Regions from separate parts of the Kitasatospora sp. NPDC058184 genome, predicted to be linked through region 1. Evidence: riboswitches for the same ligand, from Rfam matches in the RefSeq annotation. Region 1 holds a riboswitch; each other region holds the start of a gene.
What was found. A riboswitch is a leader RNA that binds a small molecule or an ion and turns the genes downstream of it on or off. The one in region 1 is predicted to bind cyclic di-AMP.
Positions count from the first base shown of each region.

Region 2: it holds a riboswitch for cyclic di-AMP, as region 1 does, so the genes downstream of both, ACFVXH_RS03340 (transglycosylase family protein) here and ACFVXH_RS28190 (M23 family metallopeptidase) in region 1, are expected to answer to the same signal.
Region 3: it holds a riboswitch for cyclic di-AMP, as region 1 does, so the genes downstream of both, ACFVXH_RS08655 (transglycosylase family protein) here and ACFVXH_RS28190 (M23 family metallopeptidase) in region 1, are expected to answer to the same signal.

Region 1 is NZ_JBHVVE010000016.1:203,713-208,850, forward strand. It holds gene ACFVXH_RS28180 (alpha/beta fold hydrolase) at 40-921, opposite strand; gene ACFVXH_RS28185 (YiaA/YiaB family inner membrane protein) at 1,006-1,296, opposite strand; cyclic di-AMP (ydaO/yuaA leader) riboswitch at 1,492-1,650, shown strand; gene ACFVXH_RS28190 (M23 family metallopeptidase) at 1,663-2,511, shown strand; gene ACFVXH_RS28195 (hypothetical protein) at 2,605-3,480, opposite strand; gene ACFVXH_RS28200 (GNAT family N-acetyltransferase) at 3,523-4,137, shown strand; gene ACFVXH_RS28205 (sensor domain-containing protein) at 4,258-4,998, shown strand; gene ACFVXH_RS28210 (hypothetical protein) at 5,090-5,138, shown strand, end outside.
Region 2 is NZ_JBHVVE010000002.1:14,266-19,403, reverse strand. It holds gene ACFVXH_RS03350 (LacI family DNA-binding transcriptional regulator) at 1-872, shown strand, start outside; gene ACFVXH_RS03345 (hypothetical protein) at 992-1,192, opposite strand; gene ACFVXH_RS03340 (transglycosylase family protein) at 1,489-2,880, opposite strand; cyclic di-AMP (ydaO/yuaA leader) riboswitch at 2,867-3,037, opposite strand; gene ACFVXH_RS03335 (hypothetical protein) at 3,488-4,447, opposite strand; gene ACFVXH_RS03330 (DUF397 domain-containing protein) at 5,006-5,138, shown strand, end outside.
Region 3 is NZ_JBHVVE010000004.1:1,980-7,117, forward strand. It holds gene ACFVXH_RS08650 (cytochrome P450) at 1-1,311, shown strand, start outside; cyclic di-AMP (ydaO/yuaA leader) riboswitch at 1,533-1,701, shown strand; gene ACFVXH_RS08655 (transglycosylase family protein) at 1,707-2,612, shown strand; gene eno (phosphopyruvate hydratase) at 2,967-4,253, shown strand; gene ACFVXH_RS08665 (septum formation initiator family protein) at 4,348-4,869, shown strand; gene ACFVXH_RS08670 (DUF501 domain-containing protein) at 4,841-5,138, shown strand, end outside.

The DNA of each region.
Region 1 (5,138 bases):
GATCAGGTCGGGCAGGGGCGGGCAGCGGACGGGCGGGGCTCAGCCGAGCTCGGCGAGGAACGGCAGCAGGGCGTCCGCGGTGGCCGCCGGGTTGTCGGCCATCGGGTAGTGCCCGGACCCCTCGATCATCGCCTTCCGCGCGCCGAGCGCGGCGGCCTGCCGGTCGGCGACCAGCTCCGGCTTCGGGAAGTCGGGGTCCTTGCTGCCCATGACGACCAGGGCCGGGCACCGCACCGCGGCCGTCCAGCCGACCGGCGCCGAGTCGCCGTGGACGTACCCGCGGGTGGCGGTCTTCCGGCCCGGGGTGCGCAGCGCGGCGACCAGCCCGTCCACGTACGCGTCGAAGTCGGCGGGCCTGGCGCCGGGGAAGGCCATCCGGCGCAGGTAGAAGCCCCAGGCGGCCGGCCAGTGGACGAGGGCGGCGCCCATCAGGCCCATGGCGCCGCGCATCAGGGCGCCCTGCGGCGGGTTCTCGACGAAGGCGTTGAGCAGGACGATCCCGGCGACCCGCTCGGGGGCGTCCCCGGCGGCCTTGACGACGGTGGCCCCGGTGTACGAGTTCCCGGCGAGGACGGCGCGTTCGATGCCGAGGTGGTCGAGCAGGGCGAGGACGTCGCCGGCGAGGGCGGCCGGGCCGTAGTCGTCCCAGGTGATCGAGGATTCGCCGAAGCCCCGCAGGTCCATGGTGACGACCCGGTGGCCGGCGGCGACGAGCAGCGGGCGCAGGTGCCGGTACGCGGCCCGGCTGTCGAGCATGCCGGGGAGCAGGACGACCGGGGTGCCGTCGCCCTGCCGGGTGTCGTCGTAGGCGATCCGGCCGCCGGGGACGGTGAGGTACTGGGTGCTCGGGGTGATGGTGCCGTTCATGGGGTCCTCCTCGGGCCGCCGGTGCGGGGCATCGGCGTTGCTGCCGATAGCCATAAAGCTAAGGCTAATAGCCTTAGCCGTCAAGCGGTCGGGCGTCGGAGGCGTCGGAGGCGTCGGAGAAGAGGGGGAAGGGAGCGGTCAGACCCCTTCGACCTTGAACGGGTCGTGCTCGCTGAGCAGCTTCTCCAGCCGGGCCTGGTCCACCCGGGTGACCATGTCGTTGGACTCCTGCCGGTCCCGGATCACCTTCGCCAGCGTGAACGCGGAGCTGACCGTGAAGAGGAGGCCGAGCCCGAGGAAGGCCCGGGTCCACCCGCCGACCGGCAGGTAGACGATCCCCACGGCAAGGGCGGTGCCCGACAGGGCGAAGGACAGGACGGCCTGGAGGTAGTAGGCGGCCGTGGTGCGGGTCTGCATCGGTGCGCTCATGGCGTCAGGATGCTGCGGCCCGGCCGGGCCGCACATGAGTAGGCGTACTCAGATGGGGCCGTGCATGAGGGACCGTTCGTTGACGTCCGATCACCTGCCGCGGGGCTGCTCCGAACGGATGGCTTGGAATCAGAGCCTCCTAGGATTAACGTTTGATAACGCAGCGCGGTTGTCAACGCCGTACCCAGACGGCACCGTGCGCCGTCGCCTAATCCCACCGACCGGCCTCCGGGCAGGTCAGGGAGCCGGGGAACCACGTTCCTTGGGGTGAATCGGCGGGGCTCCGGCCCGGCCGTAGGAGACCTTCCTGCTCCGAACCCGTCAGCTAACCCGGTAGGCGCGAAGGAAGGAAAGGAGCGCGCCTCCGTGGCGTCGACGCACACCCCGGCACACCCGGCCGGCTTCGCAGCCGGTACCCAGCTCCTCGACCACCCCGGCCCGGACGGCCCCGAGGCCTTCGGCCCGGAGGACTTCGCCGCGGAGGCCGAGACCAACCGCCACCGGATGCCGCGTCAGACCCGCGGAACCTCCCCGCTGCTCGGCGTCACCGCCGTCGCCGCCACCCTGGGTGCCACCGGCTTCACCTCGGCGACCCCGGCCGCCGCCCCCGCCATCGAGGCCCCGGACGAGACGGCGGTCGCCCTCTCCGCCGACCCCGGCCTCGCGCTCGCCGCCCGCATCCAGAACCAGGCCGACAGCCAGCGCACCGCCGCCGAGGAGACCGCCCGGCTCCAGGCCGCCCAGGAGGCGGAGGCCAAGGCCGCCGCCAAGGAGGCCGAGGCCAAGCGCGCCGCCGAGGAGGCCGAGCGGGCCAAGGCCGCCGCCCTCACCCTCCCGGTGACGGACTACCGGCTCTCCGCCCACTACGGCCAGAGCGCCCGCTACTGGGCCAACCTGCACACCGGCCTGGACTTCGCCGCCGACACCGGCACCCCGGTCCACGCGCTCGGCCAGGGCACCATCACCTCGGCCGGCTGGGCCGGCTCGTACGGCTACCGGATCGTCGAGACCCTGCCCGACGGCACCGAGATCTGGTACTGCCACCTCTCCGCGATCACCAAGGGCTCCGGCAAGGTCGCCGCCGGCCAGCAGATCGGCAAGGTCGGCGCGACCGGCAACGTCACCGGCCCGCACCTGCACATGGAGGTCCGCCCCGGCGGCGGCGCCCCGGTCGACCCGGAGCCCTGGCTCCAGCAGCGCGGCCTCAACCCCTGACGCACCCGCCCTGAGGCACCCGCCCGGGCGGACCCAGCGCGAAGCCCCCGGCCCGGAGCACCAGCACCGGACCGGGGGCTTCCGCGCGGCGTCTCACTCCTCGGCGGGCAGCTGCGCCAGGTACGCCTCGATCTCCTCCTGGCCCGGCTCCGGCGCCAGCTCCGGGAACTCCGTCACCAGCAGCTGCGGCAGCCCCGGCACCGTCCACTCGCCGAACAGGTCGAGCGCCGCCTCGACCGCCGCCTCCTCGAACCGCCCGAAGTCCCCGGCCAGTTCCTCCGGCATCGGCCGCCCCAGCGCGGTCAGCTCCGCCAGGTTGCGGTAGCTGCGCCGCATCAGGCCCTGCTCCAGCAGCCGCCGCGCGCCGTCCGTGGCCATGCCGACCGACAGCACCCGGCCCGGGCCCCAGCCCTGCTCGTCCGGCTCGTCCAGCCAGCCGGCCGGTGCCAGCGCCTCGTACGCGGCCAGCCGCTCCTCCTCCGGGAGCTCCCCGAAGCCGGCCAGCCAGTCCCGCACCGCCGCCGGGTCCGTGACGTCCACCCCGTACGCGTGCAGCAGCAGCGCGTACAGCCGGGGCCAGGTCACCAGGTCGGCGCGGCGCAGCAGCCCGGCCGCGACCTCGCCCTGCCACTCGGCCTCCGCGTGCAGCCGCTCCTGGCGCTTGGCGTTCAGCCGCCGGGACGCCCGCTGGTGGTCGACCAGCAGCCGGACGGCGTCGCCGTAGGCGAACGGGTCCTCCTCGGGCGCGGGTTGGACGTACAGGTGGAGCCGCTCGTACAGCAGGTGCTCCACCGCGTCGGAGGTCAGTTCGGGCCAGCCGTCGTGCATCCTGCCCTCGCCCAGCTCCAGCAGCGCCAGCACCGCGCGCAGCGGCCCCTCGGCCACCGGCGCGCGGCCCTGCTCGGCCGCCCAGGCGAGCAGGTCGGCGGCCTTGGTGCGCGGGGCGAGCCGCAGGTCTTCGTCGTTCATAGTCCGAACGGTAGCCGCCGGGCGGGGATAGGGTCGGCAGCCATGGTCCCCGTACGACTCACCGGCCCGCGCCTGGCCGTCCGCGAGTACCACCACACCGAGGAGGAGGTGGACGCGCTGCACGCGCTGTTCGGCGACCCCGAGGTCACCCGCCACCTGCCCTTCGGGCCGAGCGGCCGGGAGGACTGCGCCGACCAGATCGAGCTCTACCTGGAGGAGGCGATGGCCGAGGAGCGGGACACCTACCGGCTCGCCGTCACCAGGCTCGCCGACGCCGAGGAGCCCGGGGACGCGACGCCGATCGGGCAGGCCGCGCTCACCCTCGACGGGCACGGCGCCGCCGACCTCGGGTGCGTGCTGGCCCGCGGGTCCTGGGGCCGGGGCTACGCGGGCGAGACCGTCGGCCTGCTCCGCGACTTCGCCTTCGGCACCCTGGGCCTGCACCGGCTGACCGCCCGGACCGCCGCGGCCAACCCGGCCCCCGGCCGGGTGCTCACCCGGCTGGGCTTCCGGCCGGAGGGGCGGCCTCGGTCCGACGGGTCCGAGGGCGGGGTCCGGTCCGCCGGGTCCGCGGGCGGCGACCGGTCCGACGCGTACCTCTTCACGCTGCTCGCCGAGGAGTGGCCGGGCCCGGCCGCCCGGGTGGAGGGGGGTTAACCCCACCCCGGATCCGCCAGGCCTCCGGATCACGGCCGGGCGGCGCGTCCACCAGACTGGACGCAGTCAGCGGGACGAACGAGCGACAGACGACAGCACGAGGGGCCGGGGGCCGGGAACATGAGCAGCAGCCGCAGCGTGGAGGACCGGGAGTGGGACGTTCTGGGCGGTCGCGGTGACGACCCGCGCCCCGTCCGGGCCCGGCGGACCGAGCGGCGTCCGGCCCTGTGGCGGGCCCCGTTCTCGGCGTACTACTACCGCGAGGTCGGCTACGCGCTCACCGGTCTGCCGGTGGCGATCCTCGGCTTCGCCGTCGCGGTCACGATGTTCTGCTTCGGCCTCGCCACCTTCGTCACCGCGCTGGGGCTGCCCGTGCTGGGCGCCCTGACCGCCACGGCCCGCGGCTTCGGCCGGCTGGAGCGGGCCCGGGTGCGCGGCATGCTGGCCCTGGACGTCCCCGGCCCGGAGCCGGTGCGCCGGGTCCGCCAGGGCAGCTGGGGCGCGGTCACCGCGCGGCTGGCGGACGGGGCCGGCTGGAAGGCCGTGCTGTACCAGGTGCTGATGCTCCCCTGGGCGGTGTTCAGCTTCGCGGTGACGCTGGTGTTCCTGCTGCTCGGCTGGGCGGCGGCGCTCTACCCGCTGTACCACTGGGTCTTCCCCACCTACACCTCCTGGCACGGGTACCGGGTGTTCGACTTCTACGACAGCCACGACATCCGGCACGTGTACGACATCGAGGCGCCCTGGCAGATCGCCGGGCTCTCGCTCCTCGGGGTGCTGCTGGTCCTCCTCACCACCCAGCTGGTCCGCGGCCTGACCAACGTCAACCGGGCCGCCGCCCAGGGCCTGCTCGGCCGCTGACCGCCCGGCTCCACCCAGGCCCCGACGGCCCCGCCCGCGTCCCGGACCCCTCCCGGATGCGGGCGGGGCCGCTCCGTGTTCGGATGGCCGGGTGGCCGCCGGCCCTCACCCCGCCCTCCCGGACGTGCTGGTCACCTCCC
Region 2 (5,138 bases), on a different contig from region 1:
CGACCCGCCTTCGCCAGCGCAGCGCCGGGCTGATCGGCCTGATCACGCCGGAGCTCAGCAACCCGATCTTCCCGGCGCTGGCCCAGGTGATCGAGCAGGTGCTCAGCCGGCACGGCTACACCCCGGTGCTGTGCACCCAGACGCCGGGCGGGTCCACCGAGGACGAACTGGTGGACATGCTGGTGGACCGGGGCGTGGCGGGCATCGTCTTCGTCTCCGGCCTGCACGCCGACACCACCGCCGACCACGACCGCTACGCCCGGCTGGCCGGGCGCGGGGTGCCGTTCGTGCTGATCAACGGCTACAGCGAGAAGATCGACGCGCCGTTCATCTCGCCGGACGACCGCGCCGCGATGTGGATGGCCGTCCAGCACCTGGCCGAACTCGGGCACGAGCGGATCGGGCTGGCCGTCGGTCAGCGCCGGTACGTACCGGTGCTGCGCAAGATCGAGGGCTTCACGGCGGCGATGCGCGAGGTGCTCGGGCTCGGCCGGGAGGAAGCCGAGAACCTCGTCCACCACACGCTGTTCAGCGTGGAGGGCGGGCACGCGGCGGCCGGCGCGCTGCTCGACAAGGGCTGCACGGCGATCGTCTGCGGGAGCGACATGATGGCGCTCGGGGCGATCCGGGCGGTGCGGCAGCGCGGGCTGTCGGTGCCGCAGGACGTGTCGGTGGTCGGCTTCGACGACTCGCCGCTGATCGCCTTCACCGAGCCGCCGTTGACCACGATCCGCCAGCCGGTCGAGGCGATGGCCACGGCGGCGGTGGACGCGCTGCTGGAGGAGGTCGGCGGGAACGCCGCCCAGCGCGGCGAGTTCATGTTCCAGCCGGAGCTGGTGATGCGCGGGTCCACCGGGGCCTGCGCGCGCTGAACCCCGGCCGCCACGGCCGTCGGACGGGCCCCGGAGGGCGATCGCTCTCCGGGGCCCGTCGGCGTGCGCGCGGTCGGCCGTGGCGGGCCGTGGCAGGCCGTGCCGGGCCATGGGGTGGCTCAGCCCTCCTGGGCGGTAGGGCGGTCGGCGGTCAGGCGGTGCCCGTCGGCGGCCTCGCCGGTACGGGTCTCGGTGCGGCGGCCGCGGGCCAGGTAGTCGCGCAGGACCAGTTCGACGGCGTCCTGGGGGCTCTTGGTGCCGGAAAGCATCATCGCGTCGATCGCGAGGTTCGCGTCGAGGGTGACGGTGACCTGGGCCATGTGACTCCTCCTCGGGTGCAGAGCAGCAGCATGCCCGCTGGGGCGGCGATCCACCACGGAACGGGGCGGAACCGCGGTCGGGAACGGTCGGGCACGCCGGGGCCCCGGGAACGCCGGAACCCCCGGGGAGGAGCGACCAGACTCTCCCCGGGGGTGGTGGGCGGTCAGCGTTCGGACGACGGCCGACAGCTGACGGATAACAGCTGACAGATGTTGAAAGCTGTCAGCTGTTATCTGTTACCCGTCAGCTGTTACCGGCCATCCGTCGGCCGTGCGCCGTGGACCGTGCGCCGTCCTCAGACCCGGCCGGCGAAGTCCGGGGCCCAGTTGGCGATGCTCTGCTCGCGGACGCCCGAGCTCGGGTTGGCGGCCTCGACGTACTTGCCGTTGCCGATGTAGATCGCGACGTGGTAGACGCCGGAGTCCTTGCCGTTGTTGGACCAGAACAGCAGGTCGCCCGCCTGGAGGCTGTCCAGCGAGACGTGGGTGCTGGCGGCGGCCTGGTCGGCGGCGACGCGCGGGACGGAGATGCCCGCGGCGCGCAGCGCGGCCTGGGTCAGGCCGGAGCAGTCCCAGCCGCCGTTGCCGGTGCCGCCGTAGACGTACGCCTGACCGACCTTCGACTGGGCGAAGGTGACCGCGGCGGCCATGCTGCCGGTCGCGGCCGGCGCCTGGGTCTGGGTCTGCGTCTGGGCCTGGGGCTGCGGAGCGGGCTTGGTGGCGGGCTTCGCGGCCGGCTTGGTGGACGGCTTGGCGGCCGGGGCCTCGGGCTGCGCGGTCGGCTGGGCGTTCACGGCACCGCCGTTCGCGGACTGGCCGGACTTCTGCGAGCGGTCGAACCAGGTGAAGTCCGAGCCGGACGTGCCGGCGGAGGACTGGCCGGCCCGGGCCTGGCCGTTGCCGCCGAAGGACAGCTGCTGGCCCGGGTAGATGGTGTCCGGACCCTCGGTCAGGGTGCCGCGGTTGAGGTCGTACAGCCGCTGCCAGCCGCCCTGCACCTTGTGCTGGTCGGCGATCGCGGACAGCCAGTCGCCCTCGACGACGGTGTAGTCGCCGCCCTGGGCCTGCTGCTGGCGCTTCTGCACCCAGTCGCTCCGGTTGCCGGAGGCGGCGGAGTCGGTGGAGGCCTGTGCGTCGCCCTGGGCGGGCGCGGCGGGCTTCGCGGCGGGGGTCTGCGGCTGCGCGGGCTTGGCGCTGGGCTTCGCGGCCGGAGCGGCCGGCTTGGCGCTCTGGGCGGGCGCGGCGGGCTTGGCGGCGGTCGAACCCGCCGAGGTGTCAACGGCGGCCGCGCCGCCGCCCTTGGTGAGCCCGGCCTGGACCGAGCAGACCGGCCAGGCGCCGGGGCCCTGCGAGGCGAGGACCTTCTCGGCGACGGCGATCTGCTGGTCCTTGGTGGCCAGGTCGGCACGGGCCGCGTAGGCCGTGCCGCCGAAGGCGGACCAGGTGCTGGAGGTGAACTGGAGGCCGCCGTAGAAGCCGTTGCCGGTGTTGATGCTCCAGTTGCCGCCGCTCTCGCACTGGGCGACCTTGTCCCAGGTGGCGACGGAGGCGGCCGAGGCGGTGCCGGTGGTGAGGCAGGGGACGGTGAGGCCGACGCCCGCGACGCCGAGGGCGGCGATCACGCGACGGGTACGGCCGGACAGACGGGTGCCGTTGGTGGGCAGCATGAAGACGTGGTCCTCTCCCACGCCTGCGAGGTGAGCTGTCGGATTCGGGCTGGAGTTGCCCGGCCGTGCGGTGAGCACGGCTTCACCCCTAGCCCTGGACCGTTCCGGAGAGCGGTCCGGGGCGACTTACCTGTGGGTCCCCCGCTCCTGCCGTGGTGCGTTTTCGCGCTTCCAGGACATCCGACGGCAGGACTCGGCGTTGCGGATGACCGGGTTCGTGTGGTCACGAACGGGGAGCACGTTAATCAGACTTAAGTTCAAACTGCAAACCACTGTGATGTGCATCACGGTTTAGTGGAAACTGCCAAAATTGCCACTCACCATGATCGTAAATGATCGTTTTCAGGCAATGCTGTTGTGGAAGCCGACAACTGGCTCCGCCTCAGGAGTGGCGTGACGGTGCGTCGAATCGCGGAGTGGCGCACTCCGGCGGGTGGGGGAGCGGTCGCGATCGGAGCATGTGAATCCACGCTCCCTATTTCCTTTCAAATAGCGCCAGAACGGACATTCCCCTTCATTGCCGGGTGACTCCCGTACGGGACGGACGGGGTGGGGGAAGTACGCGGAAGGGCCCGGAACGCGATCCGTTCCGGGCCCTTCGGTGCGCGCGAACCCGCGCGCGGTGTCCTTATCGTCCGCCAGGCCCCTCGGCGGCCGCGTGGGCGCCACGGGAGCCCTCCACGACCCCCTCGGCCTCGGCGGCGGCCGCCGCCTCCGCCTCGGCCCGCGCCAGGTCCTCCGGGGACGGCGTGGGCAGCGCGGCCAGGTAGGTGGAGGCGATCAGCTGGCCGACCGACGGGTAGGCGCCCAGCGGCGCGGCCGACGGGCAGCCGGTCTCCTCGGCGGCGGTGGCGAGCAGCTCGGAGTCCGCCTCCGGGCCGATCACCAGCGGGGCCAGCGCCGGGCGCTGCGAGCCGGTGTCCTTGAGGTGGTTGACGGCCGCGGCCACCGAGCCGGGCACGTCGAGCGCGGCGGCGACGACCGGCACGGCCAGCCGGGCGGCCAGCAGCACGCCGGTGATGCCGGCCGCGGCGGCCGCGTCCTCGCCGCCGACGGTGGTCAGCACCACGCCGTCCGCGGCGGTCGCGATGGCGAACAGTCGGGCGCGGTCGGCCCGGGCCAGCCCGGCCTCGGAGAGCCGGACGTGCACGGCCTCGGCCAGCAGCGGGTGCGGGCCCAGCGGGTCGGTGACGGGCGCGCCGTACTCGGCGGCGAGCGCGTGAAGCCCGGTCAGGAAGGTGTGCGGGCCGGGCACCAGCGGCACCAGGACGGGCATCGGCCGCCCGGCCTCGGCGGCCAGGGCCAGCAGCTCGGCCACGGTGCGGTCCTCGCCGCTCGCGCCCGCCGCACCGTCACCGGGGAGGTAGCCGACGGCGGTCTGGACGCCGTTCTGCTCGGTGCGGACGATCGAGAGCAGCTCCTCGACGACCGAGCGGGACTCGGGCCCGGCGGTCGCGGGCACGGCGAGCACCAGGGCCGGGGCGCCGGCCGGGATCTCGGGGCGCTCGGGACGACGGTGGCGCCCCCGCGCACGGGAGCCTGGAGTACGGACGGGCAGTGGCGCGCCCGGAATGGCTGCGGTGCTCATGCCGGAGATCGTAGGACATCGGCCCGTCCGGCTTGCAGTCGGCTGCCGTACGGGTTTCGCGTGCTCGCGGTACGGACCCGGTGCGTCTCCGGCGCCGGTCCGGGCGCTTTGCCTACAATCCGGACATTCTTCGCCCAACCCCCGCGTGGTGGCCGGTGCTTGTCCCGACGTGATCCGAGGGGGCGGGCGTTGCACCCGGGGCGCGTGAGATGTCTCACAGCATGAGCCCGGCTTGACGGAGGGTCACGGGTGGGCGACTCCCGGCATTCGAAGATCAACATTCAGCGGGGAGGTGCTCACGGCCGGTTATCGCGGGCTCGACGATTCATCGGCTATGTCCGTTTACGTACCGTCAGGGGAAGGGCCCGTGAAGAGTTCGCGGCTGCGGGTAAAAGGCCTCGTGCACCTGCAATGTCCCGTGCTGATGCACGTGCACTGCGGCTATCATCACGTCAAGTGAGGCGTTGTGCCGGACCGGTACGGGGCCGGTCCGTTCGTTTCGGCGGTGCCGGGGGCGCCGCGCTGGACGACAACTCCGGAGCTCTTCGGGAGATTTCTATGCACGACTCGCAGGACACGCACGGCTCGTACGACACCTACAACGGGATGGCCGCCGCCGATCTCCAGGGGGTGGTCTGGCAGAAGAGCCGGCACAGCAACTCCCAGGGCAACTGCGTCGAGTTCGCGGCCC
Region 3 (5,138 bases), on a different contig from region 1:
CCCGCCGCCCCGTCGTCCGACGCCCCCGCCCCGCAGCTGTTCACCTGGGAGTTCGCCGCCGACCCGTACCCCGCCTACGCCTGGTTGCGCGAGCACTCCCCGGTGCACCGCACCACCCTGCCGAGCGGGGTGGAGGCCTGGCTGGTGACCAGGTACGCGGACGCCCGGCAGGCGCTCGCGGACAGCCGGCTGTCGAAGAACCCGGCGCACCACAGCGGGCAGGCGCACCGCACCGGCCGGGTGGGCATCCCGGGCGAGCGGCAGGCGGACCTGATGACCCACCTGCTGAACATCGACCCGCCGGACCACACCCGGTTGCGCCGGCTGGTGTCGAAGGCGTTCACCCCGCGCCGGGTGGCCGAGTTCGAGCCGCGGGTGCAGCAGCTCACCGACCGGCTGATCGACGGCTTCGCGCAGCGCGGTTCGGCGGACCTGATCCACGAGTTCGCCTTCCCGCTCCCCATCTACGCGATCTGCGACATGCTCGGGGTGCCGGCCGAGGACCAGGACGACTTCCGCGACTGGGCAGGGATGATGATCCGCCACGGCGGGGGCCAACGCGGCGGCGTGGGGCGGGCGGTGAAGCGGATGCGGGCGTACCTGCTGGAGCTGATCCACCGCAAGCGGGCGGACCTCGGGGACGACCTGATCTCGGGCCTGATCCGGGCCGGCGACCACGGTGAGCACCTGACCGAGAACGAGGCCGCGGCGATGGCCTTCATCCTCCTGTTCGCGGGTTTCGAGACCACCGTGAACCTGATCGGCAACGGCACCTACGCGCTGCTGCGCAATCCGGAGCAGCGCCGGCTGCTGCAGGAGTCGGTGGTGCGCGGGGAGAGCGCGCTGCTGGAGACCGGGATCGAGGAACTCCTGCGCTACGACGGGCCGGTGGAGCTGGCGACCTGGCGGTTCGCGACCCGTCCGCTGACCATCGGCGGGGTGGACATCCCGGTCGGCGACCCGGTGCTGGTGGTGCTGGCCGCGGCGGACCGCGACCCGGCCCGGTTCGCGGCGGAGAACACCCTGGACCTGGCCCGGAAGGACAACCCCCACCTGGGCTTCGGGCACGGCATCCACTACTGCATCGGCGCTCCGCTGGCGCGGCTCGAAGGGCGTGCCGCGCTGGCCACGCTGCTTTCCCGGCTGCCCGATCTGCGGCTCGCGGAAAGCCCGGAGAATCTGCGCTGGCGGGGTGGTCTGATCATGCGTGGCCTGCGCGAACTCCCGGTGGAATTCAGTCCGGAGAGCCGTTCCCCGCACGCCCCTCCGCACCCCGTTCCGGATGCCTCTTCGACGCCTCCGACCTGCTGAGATCGCGCTGACGGGACGTCGCCGATCGCCCGCCGACGGGGGTGTGAACACCCATCAATCCGGACATAACGCCGCTGTTGGTAGGCGATCGGACACGGGCCGTAATTGTTGTGTGATATCGGTGATATGAGCTTGTGATTGGTCTGATGATCTGTCTACTCTCCCTGGAGTTCGCAGCTGCGGACCTCGTACGCGGAACGCCGAATCCTGCCCGCCGCGTCACGGGAAACCGACCAGAACCCTGGGCAGGGGCGGGGGAACCAGGTTTGTTGCCGTCTCCCCACGGCTTGGGGTGAAGCCGCCCGAGCGGAATCGTTTCCGCGTACGGCGGCCGGGCCACCTCCCGGTCCGAACCCGACAGCTCACCTCGCAGGCGTACGGAGAGGGACCTCTTCATGCTGTTCGTTGGAACTGGCCGTCACCGTCGTCGCACCCAGGCCGAGAAGGCCATCGCCGTCGCCGGTGTGGCCGGCGTCGGACTCGCGATGCCGCTCCTCACCGCCACCGGCGCCTCCGCCGCCCCGGCCTCCACCTGGGACTCCGTCGCCCAGTGCGAGAGCGGCGGCAACTGGAGCATCAACACCGGCAACGGCTTCTACGGCGGCCTCCAGTTCACGTCCAGCACCTGGAAGGCGTACGGCGGCACCGCCTACGCGGCGCAGGCCAACCAGGCCAGCAAGGCCCAGCAGATCTCGGTCGCCGAGAAGGTGCTGGCCTCGCAGGGTCCGGGCGCCTGGCCGGTCTGCTCCCAGAAGGCCGGTCTGACCAAGGGCGGTGCCCCGGCCTCGGTCGACACCTCCTCGGACGCCAAGCCGCAGTCCGCCCCCAAGCAGCAGGCCCCGAAGCCCGCCGCCAAGCCCGCCGAGAAGCCGGTCGCGCAGAAGCCCGCCGCCCAGAAGCCGGCCCAGAAGCCCGCCGCGCAGCCGGTCCAGCAGGTCGCCCCGCAGCAGCAGGCGCAGCCGCAGACCCCGGGCTTCTCCGGCAAGGCCGGCTGGGACGCCGACGCCAAGGTGTACTGGTACCAGAACAACGGCGGCTGGTACTGGACCAGCCACCAGAGCGTCTACCAGCAGTACGCCGGCCAGGCCGCCGCCCAGCCGCAGTACGCCCCGCGCGCCGCGCAGCAGGCCCCGCAGGCCGCCGGCCACGACTACACCGTCCGTGCCGGTGACACCCTGTCGACCATCGCCGCCGCCCAGGGCGTGTCCGGCGGCTGGAGCGCGCTGTACGAGCAGAACCACTCCACCGTCGGCGGCGACCCGAACCTGATCATGCCCGGCCAGGTGCTGCACCTCGGCTGAGCCGCCCCGCCCGACGCCGGGACCGCCCGCGGCCGGCAGCACCCCGAGACCGGGGTGCCCGCCGGGGCGCCCGCCGCCGCGCCGGAGCGCTCGGCGTCGACGCCGCTCCACCCCGCCGTCCGAAGGGGGCCGGTCCTACCGGTCCCCTTCGTCCGCATTCGCCCGCTCCGGTGGGACAAGCTGGGACAAGCAGGTGAACTACCGGTGGGTAGCAGGGCCACACGGTGAGACGGGACCGAGGCCGACGCGGCCACGGCAGCCCGGGCGGTTAGGCTCTGGTCGTAACGACTCCGCAATCGTCCTGCTGGCAGCACCACCGTCAGACCGGACCCTGCTCTCGCAAGGAGATGCCTCGTGCCGTCCATCGATGTCGTCGTAGCCCGTGAGATCCTCGACTCCCGCGGCAACCCCACGGTCGAGGTCGAGGTCGGCCTCGACGACGGCAGCACGGGTCGTGCCGCTGTCCCGTCGGGTGCCTCCACCGGTGCCTTCGAGGCGCTGGAGCTGCGCGACGGCGACAAGAACCGCTACTTCGGCAAGGGCGTCGAGAAGGCCGTCCTGGCCGTCATCGAGCAGATCGGCCCGGAGCTGGTCGGCTACGACGCCACCGAGCAGCGCCTGATCGACCAGGCCATGCTGGACCTGGACGCCACCCCGGACAAGTCCTCGCTCGGCGCCAACGCCATCCTGGGCGTCTCGCTGGCCGTCGCGCACGCCGCCTCCGAGGCCAGCGACCTGCCGCTGTTCCGCTACCTGGGCGGCCCGAACGCGCACGTCCTGCCGGTCCCGATGATGAACATCCTCAACGGCGGGTCGCACGCGGACTCCAACGTCGACATCCAGGAGTTCATGATCGCCCCGATCGGCGCGGAGTCCTTCTCCGAGGCCGTCCGCTGGGGCGTCGAGGTCTACCACACGCTCAAGGGCGTGCTGAAGGAGCGCGGCCTGTCCACCGGTCTGGGCGACGAGGGCGGCTTCGCCCCGAACCTGGACTCCAACCGCGAGGCCCTGGACCTCATCGTCGAGGCCATCGAGAAGGCCGGCTACGTGCCCGGCCGTGACGTCGCGCTGGCCCTGGACGTCGCCTCCTCCGAGTTCTACGAGGACGGCGCCTACCGGTTCGAGGGCAAGGACCTCACCGCCGCCGAGCTCATCGAGTACTACGCCGAGCTGGTCGCCGCCTACCCGCTGGTCTCCATCGAGGACCCGCTGGACGAGTCGGACTGGGCCGGCTGGAAGGCCATGACCGACAAGCTGGGCGACAAGGTCCAGCTGGTCGGCGACGACCTGTTCGTCACCAACCCGGCCCGTCTGGCCCGCGGCATCGAGACCGGCACCGCCAACGCGCTGCTGGTGAAGGTGAACCAGATCGGTTCGCTGACCGAGACCCTGGACGCCGTCGAGCTGGCCCAGCGCAACGGCTACCGCTGCATGATGTCGCACCGCTCCGGCGAGACCGAGGACGTCACCATCGCCGACCTGGCCGTCGCCACCAACTGCGGCCAGATCAAGACCGGTGCCCCGGCCCGCTCCGAGCGCGTCGCCAAGTACAACCAGCTGCTGCGCATCGAGGAGATCCTCGACGACGCCGCCGAGTACGCCGGCCGCGGCGCCTTCCCGCGCTTCCGCCACGAGGGCTGAGCGCTCCCGGTAGCGCACGCCTGACCGGTGCCCCGCCGTTCACCCCGTAGGGTGGACGGCGGGGCACCGTCGCGACCAGGAGGGGATACGGGAGATGGCTGGCTGGAGGATCCCGGGCTTGGCGGCCCGGCCCCGGTTCACGAGCCGGGCGACCGTCCTCGTCCTGGTGCTCTGCTCGCTGGTGGCGATCCTCGCCTACCCGACGCGGCAGTTCATCTCCCAGCGCGCCGAGATCTCCGCCCAGCGGGCGAAGGCCGACCACGCGCGCCAGCAGGTCGAGCAGCTGCGCCGGGAGAAGGCCCGCTGGCAGGACCCGGAGTACGTCAAGGCGCAGGCCCGCGCCCGGCTGCACTACGCGGTGCCGGGGGAGACCCCGTACATCGCGGTGGACCCGGCCGGCCAGGCCTCCGCCAGGACCTCCTCGTCCGCGGGCGGGGCCGCCTCCGGGCCGAACGCGGCGCCCGGCGGCGCCGCCGGCCAGGCGAAGGCCGCCAAGCCCTGGTACGCCAGCATCTGGGACTCGGTGGACGCCGCCGACACCGCCGCGGCGGCCCCCGCCACCCCCCTTCCCCTCCCACCGTCCCCCGTTGGAGACACCTCCCCCCATGACCACTGAGAACCACCCCACCGTCTCCGACGCCGACGTCGCGGCCATCGCCGCCCAGCTCGGCCGGGTGCCGCGCGGCCTGCGCGGCGTGGCGCACCGCTGCCCCTGCGGCAACCCGGACGTCGTGGAGACGGCTCCCCGGCTGCCGGACGGCACGCCGTTCCCCACGCTCTACTACCTGACCTGCCCCAAGGCCGCCTCGCTGATCGGCACCCTGGAGGCGGAGGGCGTGATGAAGGACCAGAGCGCCCGGCTCGCCGAGGACCCGGAGCTGGCCG